Regions from separate parts of the Mesorhizobium sp. M0659 genome, predicted to be linked through region 2. Evidence: predicted binding sites of a transcription regulator. Region 2 holds the regulator's gene; each other region holds the start of a gene.
What was found. Region 2 encodes PhoB, which activates phosphate uptake and scavenging genes when phosphate is short. Its sites were predicted from a motif close to TGTCATNNANCTGTCAT; they were not measured.
Positions count from the first base shown of each region.

Region 1 (4,304 bases), on a different contig from region 2:
TTTTGCCGAATTTGCCGCGCGCGAGATCGGCTGCCGCGTCACCGGCCTGACCATCAGCCGCGAACAGCACGATTTTGCCAAGGCGCGCATCCAGAAGGCCGGGCTTGCCGACAAGGTCGAGATCAAGCTGCAGGATTACCGCGACGAAACGGGCACTTACGACCGCATCGCCTCGATCGAGATGTTCGAGGCGGTCGGCGAAAAATATTGGCCCGTATTTTTCGGCAAGATGAAGGCGTGCCTGAGGCCCGGCGGCACCGCCGGCCTGCAGATCATCACCATCAACGAGGCCGCTTACGACACCTATCGGGCGCGGCCGGATTTCATCCAGCGCTATGTCTTCCCGGGCGGCATGCTGCCGACGCCGTCGATCCTGAAGACGCTGGGCAGCGACCATGGCCTTTCCCATCTGCGCGAGCGCGTCTTTCCGGACGACTATGCCCGCACGCTTGCCGAATGGCGCAACCGCTTCTGGGCGTCGTGGGAAAAGATCGTCCCGCTCGGCTTCGACGACCGCTTCAAGAAGCTTTGGGAATTCTATCTCCACTATTGCGAAGCCGGCTTCAGGGCCAGCTACATCGACGTGCGCCAGGTGGTCTACAAGGCCTGATCCGAAGCGTGATTGAGCGGGCGTATGCCCGCTCGTTTTCCCTGTTACCTGCGCGTTTGCCTCAAAGCAGGATGCGATACTTCGCAAACCCGGATTCGCCCTCGCCGGCCGGCTCGATCTTGAGCGATTTCACTCCCGATATAAAATCCTTCGCTTTGGGGCCGGTCTCGAACACGACGCTGGTGCCGGGCAGCGGCGTGAACGACCAATTGTCGTCGGCCGAGGGGTTGATCGTGCCTTCGCTGACGACGTAGCGCACGATCACGTCGCGGTTGGTGTCCGGCGCCTCGTAGATGATCTTCGAGGCATTGATGTCGGGGAAATTGCCGCCACCGCCGGCGCGGTAATTGTTGGTGGCGACGACGAATTTCGCTGCCGGATCAATAGGCTTGCCGTCGAAGCTGAGGCCGAAGATGCGGTTCGAGCCGGCATTGGCGACGCCACCCTTGGCATCGTATTTCGGCAGCTGCGACAGGTCTATTCCGTAGCTGACGCCATCGATCACATCGAAATTGTAGGACGGGAATTCGGTGTCGATGAGCGCCTGGTCGGCCTTGCCCGGCTCGATCTTCCTGAAAATGCCGGCCGACATTTCCAGCCATTCCTTCACTTGCGCGCCGGTGATTTCGACGGCGCGCACCGTGTTCGGATAGAGATAGAGGTCGGCGACGTTCTTGATGGCGATGTCGCCCACCGGCACGTCGGTATAGTAGTCGGCGCCGTTGCGCCCGCCGGCCTTGAAGGGTGCGGCCGCCGACAGCAGCGGCACGTCCTTCCACTGCGTGCTTTTCAATATGTCCTTGAGGTACCAGCTCTGCGCCTGGTTGACGATCTGCACCGACGGATCATCGGCGACCAGCGCGAAATAGGAATAGAGCGGCGCCGAGGTCTTGCCGACCGGTCGGCGGACATAGGCAAGTGTCGCCTCATGGTCCGCCTTCAGCGCATCGACGACGCGCTGGTCGTCCGCCACCGTCGGCTTGTTTGCCTTGTCGACGCGCTCGTAGATCGGCCTTGCCTCGGATGTGGCCGAGGCTACGCGCCATTTCGATCCGTCCCGTTCCAGAAGCAGATCGATCAGTCCCATATGCGAGCCCCAGAAACCGCCCATCACGGCGGGCTTGCCCTGCAGCGTGCCTTTCTCGGTGTCGACGCCTTCGAGCGCCTGAAAATCCTTCTTGCCGGGGAAGACGAGATGCTGATGGCCGGTGAACACCGCATCGATGCCTTCGACGCCGGCGACGAAGAAGGAGGCGTTCTCCATGCCGTCGCCCTGCTTGATATCGATGCCGGAATGCGAGAGCGCGATGACGATGTCGGCGCCCTCCTCCTTGATCTGCGGCACCCATGCCCTGGCCGCCTCGACGATGTCGCGCGTCCTGACATTGCCTTCCAGGTTCTTCAGGTCCCAGACCATGATCTGCGGCGGCACGAAGCCGATGATGCCGATCTTGATCGGCTGCTCGACGCCCGACCCGTCCTTGATCTTCTTGTCGAGGATGACATAGGGCTTGAGGTAGAGCTTGTCGTCGCGCGGGTTGGCGGCAAGCTCGGTGCCGCGGATCAGATTGGCGCAGACGAAGGGGAAATTGGCTCCGGCCAGCACCTTGTCGAGGAACGACAGGCCGTAATTGAACTCGTGATTGCCGAGCGTCGAGCATTCATAGCCCAGCAGGTTCATGCCCTTCATGATCGGATGCAGATCGCCTTCCTTGAGGCCCTTTTCATAGGCGATGTAATCGCCCATCGGATTGCCCTGCAAAAGATCGCCATTGTCGATCAGCATCGCATTGGTGGCTTCCTTGCGCACCGCCGCGATCAGTGACGCCGTCCGCGACAGGCCCATCGTGTCGTTGGCTTTGTCTGCGTAGTAGTCGTAAGGCAGCACATTCACATGGATGTCGGTGGTCTCCATGATCCTCAGATGCGCCTGATTGGCCTGCGCGCGGGCGGAAAACGGATGGAGCATGATCAGCGCCCCGCTGGCGGCCGTACCGGCAAGAAAACTACGGCGGGAGACGGGGTAATTGAGATGCGGCATTGGTTTTCCTTCCCAGCGACGTGACAAGATCCCAGCCCCGGGCGGAAGCTTCGCGCCGAAAACCGGCCATGTCCATCGGGAAGTCAGTCGATCAGCTAAAGGTGACGGCTGGATGAATATCCTTGGCCGCGGTTGAGAACCTCAGCCCTTGTTATCATCGCCCTGGGTGATCAGCCGCGCGCTGCGCTGGCCGGTGAAATAGATCCATAGCCAGCTAAGCGACACCGAGAGCCGGTTGCGAAAACCGATCAGGAAGTAGATATGCGCCACGCCCCACAGCCACCAGGCAAGCCATCCCGTGAGCTTGATCGAGCCGAAATCGATCACGGCTGCCCACTTGCCGATCGTCGCCAGGTCGCCGGCATGTTTGTAGCGGAAAGGGCGCGGCGCGCTATCGCCGGCCAGCCGCGCCCTGATCGTCGCGGCAACATGCTTGCCCTCCTGCTTGGCCGAGGGCGCCACGCCGGGCACCGGTTTGCCGTCCGGCCGCAAGACATGCGCTGTGTCGCCGACGACGAAGATCTCCGGACTGTTCGGCACGGTCAGATCGGGCTCGACCATTACCCTGCCCGCCCGGTCCACCGGCGCGCCCAGCCACTCTCCCGCGGGCGAAGCCGCTACGCCGGCGGCCCACAGGATGGTTCGCGCCGGCAGATGCGTCTCGCCAAAGACGACGCCTTCGGCATCGAGGCGCGTGACGGCGCGGCCAAGCTCGACCGTGACGCCCCGCCGCTCCAGCGCCTTGCGCGCATAGTCGGACAGCTTTGGCGCGAAATTGGCTAGGATCCTGTCTCCGGCCTCCACCAGCACCACACGCGCCTCACGCGTGTCGATGTTGCGGAATTCGCCGCGCAGCGTTTCATGCGCGAGTTCGACAATGGTGCCGGCAAGCTCCACGCCGGTCGGGCCGCCGCCGACGATGACCAGTGTCAGCAGTGCCTGGCGCTTGGCCGGATCGGTCTCGCGCTCGGCCTGCTCGAAGGCGAGCAGGATGCGCCGGCGAATGGTGGTTGCGTCTTCAAGCGTCTTCAGCCCGGGCGCGAAAGGCTCCCATTCGTCGTGGCCGAAATAAGCATGACGCGCGCCGGTGGCGAGCACCAGCGTGTCGTAGGGAACAGAACTGCCGTCCTCAAGCAGCACGCGTTTGCCTGGACGGTCGACGCCGGTGACGTTGCCGAGCAGGGTCGTCACGTCCTCGCGCTTGCGCAGCAGATGACGGATCGGCCAGGCGACTTCCGAGGTCGCCAGCGAGGTGGTCGCCACCTGGTAGAGCAGCGGCTGGAAAAGGTGATGGTTGCGCTTGTCGATCATGGTGATGCGCACGGGTGCGCCGGCCAGCGCCCGGGTAAGTTCGAGACCGCCGAACCCTGCGCCGACGACAACGACATGATGGCTGGTTTCACTCATCGCATTCACCCCTGTTTGTCTCCCTTTATCTAGTGATTTTTGTGCACCGCAACAATGTCGCGGCGAGCTAGATTGCCGCTTAAGGCTGCCCAGGACTCGTCGCCGGATGTCGCGAATGCCTATGTCGGCAAGCATGGACGGGTATAGCCTTGCAGGGCTGGAACCACGGGAGTGAAGCATGGCCAACGACGATGACAAAGATGGCAAAGGGCGGGCGCAATATTCTTCGCCGCCTTGCTTCATGCA
Region 1 covers NZ_JAMYPY010000007.1:154,060-158,363, reverse strand. Annotated here, with positions in the region: gene NKI31_RS13935 (class I SAM-dependent methyltransferase) at 1-610, shown strand, start outside; gene NKI31_RS13930 (bifunctional 2',3'-cyclic-nucleotide 2'-phosphodiesterase/3'-nucleotidase) at 672-2,651, opposite strand; gene NKI31_RS13925 (NAD(P)/FAD-dependent oxidoreductase) at 2,793-4,058, opposite strand; gene NKI31_RS13920 (5-formyltetrahydrofolate cyclo-ligase) at 4,237-4,304, shown strand, end outside.
Region 1: NKI31_RS13930 (bifunctional 2',3'-cyclic-nucleotide 2'-phosphodiesterase/3'-nucleotidase) is a predicted target of PhoB. The motif match lies at 2,753-2,769, and genes of this name have one in related genera.

Region 2 (4,304 bases):
GAGGCTCCATTTTTTCGAGCCTCGAAAAAATACTGGTTCAATGATAAGGCACTGTCAACATCGATTATGATGGATTCTGATGGCGTTGCCGAATTTTTTCGAGCTCCGCAATAAACAATGACAGGGCTGCCGGCGTCTGCCAATATTTGGCTGGTGCCGTCGAACGCCTTCACTATCATGAGGCGCGAGGAGGCCGGGAGGAAAACAAATGTCGGTTGGGATCCGCCACGACGATCTGCGCCGTCGCAACCGTGCGATGGTGATTTCGGCCGTGCGCCGGGCCGGCCAGCCGTCGCGGACCGAGATTGCGGCGACCACCGGCCTCAGCCATTCGACGATATCGGCAATCTCGTCTGATCTAATTCAAGAAGGCATCCTGATTGAAGGCAAGCCTGGCGAGACCGGCTCGCTGAAACGCGGCCGGCCGCAGGTCGGCCTTGGCCTCAACCCGGAAGCGGCGGCGGTCATGACCGTGGTGCTGTCGCTGAACTTCCTCTCCGTCACCGTCATCGACTATGCCGGCCAGGTGGTCGCGGAAGAACAGCGCCGGCTCGACACGCTGACCATGCCGCGCGACGAGCTGATCGGCGAATGCGTAGCAATCGTCGGGCGGCGTCTCGCGGACCCGGACCTCGATGTCCAGAGCATCGCCCGCATTGCCATGGGCATCCAGGGCATCACCGATTCGCAGGCGCGGGCCATGCTGTGGTCGCCAATCACGCCACTGACCGACATTGCCTTCGCCGACATGTTGGAAGCGGAATTCGGCATTCCTGCCACCATGGAGAACGACTGCAATATGATGGCGGTGGCCCTGCAATGGCGCCAGCCCGAGCGCTACTGCGACAATTTCATCGCGATCCTCTTGTCGCACGGCATCGGCATGGGGCTGGTGCTGAAAGGCGAACTGTTCACCGGCACCCATTCCTCGGGCGGCGAGTTCGGCCACATGATCCACCGTCCGGGCGGCGCGCTCTGCCGCTGCGGGCGGCGCGGCTGCGTCGAGGCCTATGCCGGAAACTACGCCATCTGGCGCAGCGCCAAAATGATGAGCGAAGATGCCGAGCCGGTCGATATCGGCGACGCTGATATGCGCGCACTCGCCGCGCGCGCCCGCGAAACCGATGGCCCGGAGCGCGAAGCCTATCGCAAGGCCGGTGAGGCGCTCGGCTTCGGCCTCGGCAGCCTGTTTGCGCTGATCGACCCGGCGCCTGTCGCCATGGTTGGCGTCAGCGCCGCCGCCTTCGACCTGATCGAGCCGGCATTGCGCGAAGCGATCGCCCAGACCGCCGGCGGCCAGCACTCGAAGTCGATCTCCTTCGACACCGAGCCCAACGAGCTGCCGCTGATCCGCGAAGGCTGTGCCATGCGCGCGCTCGGCTTCGTCGATCAGGAGATTTTCGCGCCGGGCATTCAGGCCAAATCCGGCAAGCATGTCGCCTGAATGGCCGGCAACGGCGCGACGCGCAGCATCCTAGTCTTCCCTGATCGCGTAGCCGGCGCCGCGAATGGTACGGATGACATCCGGCATGCGGCCGTTGTTGACCGCTTTGCGTAAGCGCCCGACATGGACGTCGACGGTTCGCTCGTCGATGTAGATCGTCTCGCCCCAGACATTGTCGAGCAGCTGGCTGCGCGAGAACACGCGGCCGGGATGGCGCATCATGAATTCGAGCAGCCGGAACTCGGTCGGTCCGAGCCTGATCTCGCTCTTCTTGCGGTAGACACGGTGCGACTCGCGGTCGAGCACGATGTCGCCGACCTTGAGCACGCTGGACAGCACTTCCGGCTTGGCCCGGCGCAGCAGCGCCTTCACGCGCGCCATGAACTCCGGCGTCGAGAATGGCTTGACCAGATAGTCGTCGGCACCGGTGGACAGGCCGCGCACGCGATCGCTTTCCTCACCGCGCGCGGTCAGCATGATGATCGGCAGCCGCTCGGTTTCGGGCCGCACTCTAAGCCGCCGGCAGAGCTCGATGCCGGAAACAGCGGGCACCATCCAGTCGAGCACCAGGAGATCGGGCACGTTTTCCTGCAGGCGGATCTCGGCCTCGTCGCCGCGTGTCACCACCTCGACGTGATAGCCTTCGGATTCGAGGTTGTAGCGGAGGAGCACGCCTAGCGGCTCCTCGTCCTCCACGACCATGATGCGTGGCGCGATCATAGGCAGTTCACCCTCATCAGGCCGGCGTGGCCATCGCCGTCTCGTCCTGCTTCGGACGATTGGCGGGCAATTGCTGGCCGGTCAGCACATAATACGCATTTTCGGCGATGTTGGTGACATGATCGCCGATGCGCTCAAGATTCTTGGCGCAGAACAAGAGATGCGTGCAGGCGGTGATGTTGCGAGGGTCTTCCATCATGTAGGTCAAGAGCTCACGAAACACGGACGTGTATTTGACGTCGATGCGCTCGTCGTCATTCCTGAGTTTTGCAAGCGCTGCCGCATCGGTGGCGGCATATTCCTCGACGACGCCTTGCACCTGGATCAGCACCAGTTGCGCCATGGCATCGATGGAGTGCGAGAGGTCGCGCGGCGTGACGCTCAAGCCCACGGTGCCGACGCGTTTGGCGATGTTCTTGGCGAGGTCGCCGATGCGCTCGAGGTCGCCCGCCATGCGGATCGAGCCGACCACGGCGCGCAGATCGTTGGCCATCGGCTGGCGCTTGGCGATCAGCGTGATGGCGCGGTCGTCCAGTTCGCGCTGGCGCGCATCCATGATGGCGTCGTCGGAAACGACACGCTGTGCCAGCGCATTGTCCGAATTGAGCAGCGCCCTGGTCGAGCCGCTGACCATCGAGCCTGCCAGATCGCCCATGTCACGGATCAGCTTGCTGATCTGCCCGAGCTCTTCATCGAAGGAGGCGACGGTATGTTCACCCATGATCTTGGTCCTCGTGCCTGAAAATTCACCCGCCGGACGGCTCAGCCGAAGCGGCCGGTAATGTAGTCCTGGGTGCGCTTGTGGTCGGGGTTGGTGAACATCTTGTCGGTGGCGCCCTCCTCGACGAGATAGCCGAGATGGAACATCGCTGTACGCTGCGACACGCGCGCCGCCTGCTGCATCGAGTGGGTGACGATGACGATCGTGTAGTTCTGGCGCAGTTCGTCGATCAGCTCCTCGACACGGGCGGTGGCGATCGGATCGAGCGCCGAGCAGGGCTCGTCCATCAGGATCACCTCCGGCGACACGGCGATGGCGCGCGCGATGCACAGGCGCTGCTGCTGGCCGCCGGACAGGCCGGTGCCGGGCTCCTGCAGGCGGTCCTTGACCTCGTTCCAGATCGCAGCCTTCTTCAGGCTCTGCTCGACGATCTGGTCCATGTCGGACTTGCGCTTGGCCAGCCCATGGATGCGCGGGCCGTAGGCGACGTTCTCGTAGATCGACTTCGGGAACGGGTTGGGTTTCTGGAACACCATGCCGACGCGGGCGCGCAGTTCGACGACATCGATGTTCTTGTCGTAGATGTCGTCTTCATCGAGCGTGATCTTGCCGGTCACCCGCGCCGAATCGATGGTGTCGTTCATGCGGTTGAGGCAGCGCAGGAAGGTCGACTTGCCGCAGCCGGACGGGCCGATCAGCGCCGTCACCTGGTTCTGGCGGACGTCGAGATTGACGTCGAACAACGCCTGCTTCTCGCCGTAGAAGACGCCGACCTTGTCGCCGCGCATCTTGATGACTTCGTTCGACTTGGCGTTCATTTTGTCGCCCACTGCATTCTCAAGGGACTGTTCGGTCATGATGTTCATACCAAATTGCCTTTTTTCTACCAGCGCCGCTCGAACCGGCGCCGGAGCACGATCGCGGTGATGTTCATGGCCATGAGGAAGACGAGCAGGATGATGATGGCGCCGGACATGCGCTCGACAAAAGCGCGCTCAGCCTCGTTTGCCCACATATAGATCTGAACCGGCAGCGCGGTCGCCGGATCGAAAGGCGTCGTCGGATAATCGGCGACGAAAGCGACCATGCCGATCAAGAGCAGCGGTGCTGTCTCGCCGAGCGCACGCGCCAGGCCGATGATGGTGCCGGTAAGGATGCCTGGGGCGGCAAGCGGCAGGATGTGATGGAACACCATCTGCATCTTGGAGGCGCCGAGACCTAGGGCCGCCGAGCGGATCGACGGCGGCACCGCGGCGAGGGCGGCGCGCGTGGCGATGATTATGGTCGGCAATGTCATCAAGGTCAGCACCAGGCCGCCGACGAAGGAAGCCGAGCGCGGCATGCCGAGGAAGTTGATGAACACGGCAAGGCCAAGCAGACCGAAGACGATCGACGGCACAGCCGCCAGATTGTTGATGT
Region 2 covers NZ_JAMYPY010000003.1:378,648-382,951, forward strand. Annotated here, with positions in the region: gene NKI31_RS07285 (ROK family protein) at 209-1,444, shown strand; gene phoB (phosphate regulon transcriptional regulator PhoB) at 1,475-2,164, opposite strand; gene phoU (phosphate signaling complex protein PhoU) at 2,181-2,885, opposite strand; gene pstB (phosphate ABC transporter ATP-binding protein PstB) at 2,927-3,751, opposite strand; gene pstA (phosphate ABC transporter permease PstA) at 3,769-4,304, opposite strand, start outside.

Region 3 (4,304 bases), on a different contig from region 2:
TTGCGCGGCTCATACAGGGTTTTTCGCAATTGCGAAAGAGGAGGCGCACCACCAAATACTCATCAAATCTTAAGCATCTCGGTGTGAGATGGTTTTGTTAACCAAGGCGGGAACCTTTCTGGGCCCGGGTAGTTCGAAATTCATGACCGACAAACTCAACCGATTTTGGCCCCTCATCGCTTCGGTCGCATTCGCTGCCGTGCTGGCGGCCAATGCCGCTCAATCGGCCGCCACGGTGAAGGAAGCCAATCCGGCTTCGTCGTCCGACCGGACGGCCGAGCAGATGTTTGCCGACGCCCCTGATGGCGTCGACCCCGTGGTCACCGGCCCGGTCAGCGCCTCTTTCAAGCAGAGGCAGCGGGTTGCAGGCTGCGACAGCGCGGTGTGGCCGAAGATTCCGACGGTTTGCTACCCGGACTGACGGCTGCCCATTCCAGGCATAGCGATCCTTCGCACCGACCCAAAGGCTTACGCCGACCGCACCGGATCGAGCGTCACCTTGTAAAGCTCGATGTCGTCGCGATCCATAAGCCGCACGGTCAGCTGCTCTGTCGCCCCTGAAATGTCCACCAGGCCAAAGAACTGCAGGCCGGCCGAGGGTGGCAGGTTCTGGCCCTGTTCGGTGGTCGGCGCCTTGATGAATTTCAGCTCCGGGCCGAAGGTCATGTCGAAATCATTGGGACCGAAGGTACCGGCGTGGATCGGGCCCGAGACGAATTCCCAGAAAGGATTGAAATCCTGGAACCGCGCCTTGTCGGGGTTGTAATAGTGCGCCGCCGTGTAGTGGACATCGGCGGTCAACCAGACCGTGTTGGTGATGCCGGCAGTCTTGATGTAGCGCAACAGGTCGGCGATCTCGAGCTCGCGGCCTTTGGGCAGGCCATTGTCGCCATTGCTGATGGCTTCCGCGCCGACCTTCTTGGCGCCGTCGTCCCAGACGACGAGGCCGAGCGGCATGTCGGCGGCAATGATCTTCCAGGTCGCCCTGGAATTCGTCAGCTCGCGCTTCAGCCATTTCGTCTGCTGTTCGCCCAGCATGCGTGACTGCGGCGTCATGTCCTCCTGCATGTCGGGGCCGTTCGGGCCGCGATAGGAGCGCATGTCGAGGAAGAACACGTCGAGCAGCGGCCCATGCGCGATCTTGCGGTAGACGCGGCCGGGCTCGGACGGCTCGTAGCGGATCGTCGTCATCTCATGGAAGGCGCGCGCCGCACGCGCCGCGAGCACATGGACGGATTTTTCGGTGTAGCGGCTGTCGGCGCCGAGATTCTTCGAATCCGACCAGTTGTTCAGCACCTCGTGATCGTCCCACTGGTAGAAGGTCGGGCAGATGGCGCTCAAGGCCAGAACGTTTTTGTCCATCATGTTGTATTTCCACTGGTCGCGGTACTCATCCAGCGTCTCGGCCACCTTGCGCTTGCCGTCGATCAGGACGACGTTTTTCCACTTGCCGCCGCCAGGCAGGTCTACCTCGTCCTTCATGGCGCCATCGGCATAGATGGTGTCGCCGGAATGCAGGAAGAAATCCGGCGTGTGCCTGGCGATGGTGGCGTAGGTTTTCATGCCGGTCTCATCGATTCCCCAGCCCTGGCCGGCCGTGTCGCCCGACCAGGCGAATTTTATGTCGCGCTTCGAGGCGGGTGCTGTGCGGAAACGGCCGACGATCGGTTCGGAAACGGCGTTGATATCCGACAGGTCGGCGGCAGTCATCCGGTAGAAGATATCCTGGTCGGAGGCGAGGTCGGTGAGCAGGCGCTTGACCGTGAAGTCGCTGGCCGGCGAGGTATCGAGCGGCGCCAGCCGCGTCGCATTGGCGAAGTTTTCCGTCGACGACACTTCGAACATGACGCGCGAAGGCCGGTCGGTGCGCGTCCACACCATGCCGCTCGAGGCATCGACATCGCCGGACTGGACGCCATGGGTGAAGGCCGGGCGCTGGCTGGCGCGCGAATAATAGGGCAAAGCGAGCCCCGATGCGCCGAGCAGACCGGCGGCGCTGGCAGAGGTGACGAAAGCGCGGCGGGTCAACGAGATCTTGTTCATGGCTGTCTCCTGATGGCTTCGAACGGTGCCAGCAAGCTCCAGCTTCAATGTTTCAGCCACATCTCGGGAAGATGAAACTTTGATAACAATCGACAGGTGATCTCCGCCCTTGAGGGGGGAGATGTCGCCGAAGGCGACAGAAGGGGGTCGCCTCGCTTGGAGCGCCGACCTCCTATGCGCAAGAGGCTGAGTCCGGTCGCACGGCCCCCCTCTGGCCGCTTCGCGGCCATCTCCCCCCTGATGGGGGAGATTAGTACCGCGCCTTACGCCGCTTGCGGCTCCGGATCGAAAGCCGGCCTGCTCGTATTGATCAGCAGCGACAGACACGCAGCCACGATCGCCGTCAAACCGGCGATCAGGAAGGCCAGTTCGTAATTGCCCTGCAATTCGCGCATGGTGCCGCCGAAGGCAGCGGCGGTGGCGGCCCCCACCTGGTGGCCGGCGACGATCCAGCCGAACACGATCGGGCCGCTGCGGTCGCCGAAGGCCTCGTTGGCGAGCCTGAGCGTCGGCGGCACGGTGGCGATCCAGTCCAGACCGTAGAGCACGGCGAAGATGATCAGGCTGGTCGCCGAGAAGCCGGAATAGGGCAGATAGATCAGCGCCAGGCCGCGAATGCCGTAGTAGACGCCGAGCAGCTTGCGCGGGTCGAAACGGTCGGTGAGCCAACCTGACAAAGTCGTGCCGATCAGGTCGAAAATGCCCATCAGCGACAACAGGCCCGCGGCCTGCACCTCGGGGATGCCCATGTCGCCGCAGAAGGAGATCAGATGCGTGCCGACCAGCCCGTTGGTGGTGAAACCGCAGATGAAGAAGGTGGCGAACAGATACCAGAAGACGCGGGTGCCGGCAGCGCGGCGCAGCGTGTTGAGCGTATGCGCCAGGAAATTGCCTTGCGATGCCGGCGACACCGGCGGCACGTCATCGGCCCCGGCGCCATAGCGCACCATGCCGATCGAAGCGGGACGCTCCGGAACCAACAGCCAGACCAGCGGCAGAAGACAGGCAGTGGCGATCGAGACGGCGGTAGCGACGGGCTGCCAGCCGCCCGACTGGGCGAGCGATGCCAGCAGCGGCAGGAACACCAAGAGGCCGGTGGCGCTGGAGGCCGACATCAGCCCCATCACCAAGCCGCGATTGGTCTTGAACCAGCGGTTGACGATGGTGGCGCCGAGCACGGTGGCGACCGCGCCGGAGCCGATGCCGGAAAACACGCCCCAGGTGAGGAACAGATGCCATGGCTCGGTCATCAGCAGGCTGAGCGCGGTCGAGCCCGACATGATCACAAGCGAGGCAAGCAGCGTGCGGCGCAAGCCGATACGCTCCATCAACGCGGCGGCAAACGGCCCGGTCAGGCCGTAAAGGAAGATGCCGATCGCGGCGGCAATCGAAACCGTATCGCGCCCCCAGCCGAAGCTTTTATCCAACGGCAGCATCATCACCGAGGGTGCGGAACGAAGCCCGGCCGCGATCAACAAGCAGAGGAAGATGACGCCAACCACGACGAAAGCGTAGCGCTGGCCAAAGGGACGGGATTGAGCTATCATGTTACTGACCGGTACGTTGCAGGGTGAGGACATGTATACGTACCGATCGGTAACACGTCAATCGAGTCATACCATGCCAACGGACAAAAATATTGAACTGACCATCAAGGACGGTCATGCAGCCGCACCGCCCAAGGCTGCCAAGAAAATCCTCGACGTGGCCTACGACCTGTTCTACCGCCGCGGCATTCGGGCGATCGGCGTCGACGAGATCGTCAAGCGCGCCGGCGTCACCAAGCCCAGCCTCTACCGCAGCTTTCCCTCCAAGGACGAGCTCGCCGCTTCCTATCTCAGGCAATATGACCGTGAGTATTGGGAGCGTTTCGACGAAGCCGTGGCTGCCCATCCCGGCGACCCGCGGGCACAGCTCAGGGCTTTTCTGACTCGCGTCGGCAAGCGCACGCAAAGGCCGGACTATCGCGGCTGCGGCATGACCAACGCGGCGGTGGAATATCCCGAACATGGCCATCCGGCGCGTGTCGTCAGCGAGGCCAACAAGCAGGAGTTGCGCCACCGCCTGCGCGCCATGGCCGCAGCGATGGGCGCTAAAGACCCTGACACGCTCGGCGACGGCCTGCTGCTGTTGATCGAAGGCGCCTATATCAGTGGCCAGCTCTTCGGCCTCGGAGGCCCGGCGGCAGCGGTCGCCCACAACGCCGACCTGCTGATCGAGGCGAGCTTGAAGAAATAACATTTCGAACGTTGGCGCCGCCC
Region 3 covers NZ_JAMYPY010000010.1:231,162-235,465, forward strand. Annotated here, with positions in the region: gene NKI31_RS18410 (hypothetical protein) at 143-421, shown strand; gene NKI31_RS18415 (alkaline phosphatase D family protein) at 469-2,043, opposite strand; gene NKI31_RS18420 (MFS transporter) at 2,307-3,590, opposite strand; gene NKI31_RS18425 (TetR/AcrR family transcriptional regulator) at 3,664-4,281, shown strand.
Region 3: NKI31_RS18415 (alkaline phosphatase D family protein) is a predicted target of PhoB. The motif match lies at 2,115-2,131, and genes of this name have one in related genera.

Region 4 (4,304 bases), 330 kb from region 2:
TTGCGCCGCCGCCTCGGGCGCCGGATTTGCCGCGCGCCACGTCCGAGGGCCTGCCGTTCCTGACGGTGGTCGCCAGTGTCGTGCTGGCGGGCCTCTCCCACCTCACCGGTGCGCCGATCTTCATCACCCTCGGCCTGCTGGCGACAGGCCTTGCCGGCGTCGCCATGCACCTGCGCAGCCGCCGCACCGTCCGCCGCGCGGCGGCCTTGCTCGACGAAACCGCGGCCCGTAGCCGCGCCGAAATCGAGACGCTGGCCGACCGTATGTGGGAGATGCAGGAGAGCGAGGAGCGTTTTCGCGGGCTGATCGATGCGCTCGGCGATCTCGTCGTCCACCGCGACCGCGATGGCCACATCGTCTACGCCAACAAGGTTTTCGCCAGCCTCGTCGGAACCGACCAACGCGACCTTGCCGGCAGGACCCTCGCCGAACACGGCATTGATGTCGGCATCGTCCCCGACGCCGCCTTTTCCGATCATGAATGCCTGAGTTCCACCGACGTCTCCATACGCACCCCGAACGGTCCGCGCTGGTTCTCATGGATCGAACTGTCGGTACGCGACAAGGATAGCGGCGCCGTCTCGCACCGGGCGATTGCCCGCGACATCACCGCGCGCAAACGCGCCGAATCCTCGCTGATCACCGCGCGCGAGCGCGCCGAATATGCCAGCCAGGCCAAGTCGCGCTTCCTCGCCACCGTCAGCCATGAGATCCGCACGCCGATGAACGGCATCATGGGCATGGCCAAGCTTCTGGCTGACACCAATCTGTCGCCCGAGCAGCGCACCTATGTCGGCGCTGTCTCGACCTCGGCCAGCGCCCTTTTGGCGCTCATCGAGGATTTGCTCGACTATTCCAAGATAGAGGCCGGCCGTTTCGACCCGGAGCCGCAGCCGACATCGCTGCGCGAAATCGCCGACAACATCGTCGAACTGATGGCAGCGAAAGCCTTCGCCAAGAAAATCGGCCTCGGCTGTCATGTCGAGCCCGACGTGCCGCAGATGATCATGGCCGATCCCGGCAGGGTCAGGCAGGTGCTGCTCAACCTGATCGGCAATGCGATCAAGTTCACCGACACCGGCGGCGTGCTGGTCTCGATTGCGCGCGCCCGCACCGATACCAGCGACCGCATCTGCTTCACCGTTACCGACACCGGCCCCGGCCTGCGCGAAGACGACATGGAGCGCATCTTCGAGGAGTTCGAACAGTCCGACGGCACCTCGACCCGCACCCATGGCGGCGCCGGCCTCGGTCTGGCCATATCGAGGCGCCTGGTCGCCGCCATGGGCGGTGCCATTTCGGTGTCGAGCCGGCTTGGCGAGGGATCGGAATTCGTCTTCGGGATCCCGGCCGCAGGAGCAACCGAAGCACCGCAGAACCGGCAGAACATCCTGGCCGGCCGGCGCGCCGTGATCGTGTCGAAGAACGCCGTCGAGGCCGACGCCATCGCCCGCACCATCCGCGCCCATGGCGGCGCCGTCGAGGTCGCCGCAACCGCTTCCCAGGCGACGCCCTTCGCCGAACATTGCGATGTGCTGTTGATCGACGCGGCCCTGGAGGACGGCGACGGCAGACTGCTCAAGCGCCTGCGCCAGAGTGGCTTTGCCGATTGCGAGACGATCACGCTGATCGCGCCGACCGACCGCGGCATGCTTGGCGAATTCCGCACCAACGGCTACGCCACCTTCCTGGCGAGGCCGGTGCGCGGCGAAACCCTGCTGCGCGTGCTGCTGACCAGTCATGCCTCTGCCTTGCCGCCGCCCAAGCCGGAAAAGACCGGCGCGTCCTCGCTTCGTGCCCATGGCGGGCGCCAGCAAGGTTTGTCGGTGCTGATCGCCGAAGACAACGACATCAACGCCATGCTTGCTCGCGCCACGCTTTTGAAGGCGGGACATCGCGTGAAAGTGGTCGGCAATGGCAAGGCCGCGGTCGAGGCGGTGACCGAAGCCGGGCTGAAAAATCGCTTCGATGTGGTGCTGATGGATTTGCACATGCCGGTCATGGACGGGCTGGACGCGATCGCCGCCATCCGCCGCCACGAGGAGGAAATGGCTGTGCCGCCGGTTCCGATCATGGTGCTTTCGGCCGACAGCCAGGAAAAGACCCGCCACACCGTGCTCGCCCATGGCGCCAGCGGCTTTGTCACCAAGCCGCTCGATCCCGACGCGCTGGTCCATGCCGTCGAGGGCCAGGTGGCCGCCTGAATTCATGTCGCTCAAAAGTGGCCCCGGTTTTGAGAAGACGACATGCACAAAACAAAGACTTGAAGCGCGTCGCGTGAATCGTCCCAGCGCGACGCGACGCTGTGCAATCCTCGCGTCACGTAGGTAGCCGAATGAGGGTTTTCGCCAGCCGACGAAGTATTGCCCGTCGCGCCGTATCACGGTACTGTCACAATCCTGTTGCACCTACACCGTATCCCCGTGCCAAGAGGGATGGCTCGAAGGAGAATCACTCGTGCATACAGTTATGCCGGAATGTGACACTCGGCCCAGCGCAGGCGGCGCTTTGCTCGCCGCGCGGAACGCCGATGCCGTCGCAACAGGCGCACCGCTGGGCCGTATCGGCAATCTCGAAGTGCGGCTTGCCCGCAATGAGGCCGAGATCGCCGCCGCGCAGGAAGTGCGCTACCGGGTGTTTTATGACGAGCTTGGCGCCAGGAAGGACCTGTTCCAGGCGCAGGACCGGCGCGACGCCGACCGCTTCGACCCGCTGTGCGACCATCTGCTGGTGCTTGACACCTCGATCTCCGGCCCCGAGCATCGCCGCATCGTCGGCACTTACCGCCTGCTGCGGCAAGAGATTGCGGCGACCGCCGGCGGCTTCTATTCCGAAGGCGAGTTCGAACTGACCAAGCTGATCGCCCGCCATCCCGGCCAGCGCTTCCTTGAGCTCGGCCGCTCCTGCGTGCTGCCGGAATACCGCTCGAAGCGCACCATCGAGGCGCTGTGGCAAGGCATCTGGGCCTACATCAACCACTATGAGATCGGCGTGATGACCGGTTGTGCCTCGTTCCCTGGCACGGTGCCGGCTGCGCATGCCGAGGCGCTCACCTACCTTGCCCATCACTGCCGGACCAACTCCGCCTGGGATGTGCGGGCGGTCTCCGGGCGCTATTGCTCGATGGACCTGATGCCGATCGAGGCGGTCAACGCCAAGGCGGCGATCGCGGCCATGCCGCCGTTGGTCAAGGGCTATCTGCGCGTCGGCGCCCGCATCGGCGACGGCTGCGTCATCGACCGTGAGTTCTCCACGGTCGATGTGTTCGTGGTGATGCCGGTCAAGGAAATCGGCGCCCGCTACGTCAACTATTATGGCGGGGAAGCGCAGCGCTTTGCGGCGTGAGGCAGTAGGCAGTAGGCAGTAGGCAGTAGTGAAGGCTGCCGCGAATTGCTGACTACCGACTATTCCCTATTCCCTAATCCCTCTCCCTACGGAATATCCTCCGGTCGCCGTCCCGGGCGGCTCTTGTAGGACGGAAAGGTCCAGCCGAATTTCAGCGCGCCGCCGCGCACCAGGAAAGCCGCGACGAAGCCGGCGACATCCGAGGCGAGCGGTGGCAGGCCGGCAAGATCGCCAAGTGTGTAGAGGCCGGCGCCCGCGAGTGCGGCGGTGACGTAGATTTCGGGCCTGAGCAGCACCGATGGCTCGCCGGCCAGCAGATCGCGCAGGATGCCGCCGAACGTAGCTGTCAGCACGCCCATAACAACGGAGACGACCGGCGAGCCGGTGATGGCCAGCCCCTTGGCCGCGCCCATTACGGAAAAGGCCGCCAATCCGATGGCGTCGAGCCAGAGCAGCCATTTCCAGCGGGATTCGACGCGGTGAGCGATGAAGAAGACCAGCACCGCAACCGCCGCGCAAACCAAGACATAGCCGGAGTTGGCGACCCAAAAGACGGGCAGGTTGAGGATGACGTCGCGAAGCGTGCCGCCGCCAATGCCGGTGACGCTGGCCAGAAACAGGAAGCCGATAATGTCGAGCTGCTTGCGCGAAGCCGCCAACGCCCCGGTCGCGGCAAAGACGGCGACGCCGGCATAGTCGAGGAGGTCGATGGGTGTCAGGGACATGAGGTAGTAGGGATTGGGAATTAGGGAAAGTATGAATAACACGAAGCCGCGCGATTGATACGCCTGCCTATTCCCTATTCCCTATTCCCTATTCCCTATTCCCTACTGGCTATTCCCTACTCACGCATCCTTCTCGGCCTGCTCGTTCACCGGCCCCGGCTCGACCGGCGCTTCGGTGGCCGCGATCTTGGGGCCGCCCTTGGCGACCCCGACCATGGCCGGCCGCAGCACGCG
Region 4 covers NZ_JAMYPY010000003.1:48,106-52,409, forward strand. Annotated here, with positions in the region: gene NKI31_RS05735 (response regulator) at 1-2,204, shown strand, start outside; gene olsB (l-ornithine N(alpha)-acyltransferase) at 2,470-3,345, shown strand; gene NKI31_RS05745 (trimeric intracellular cation channel family protein) at 3,432-4,064, opposite strand; gene grpE (nucleotide exchange factor GrpE) at 4,191-4,304, opposite strand, start outside.
Region 4: olsB (l-ornithine N(alpha)-acyltransferase) is a predicted target of PhoB. The motif match lies at 2,390-2,406, and genes of this name have one in related genera.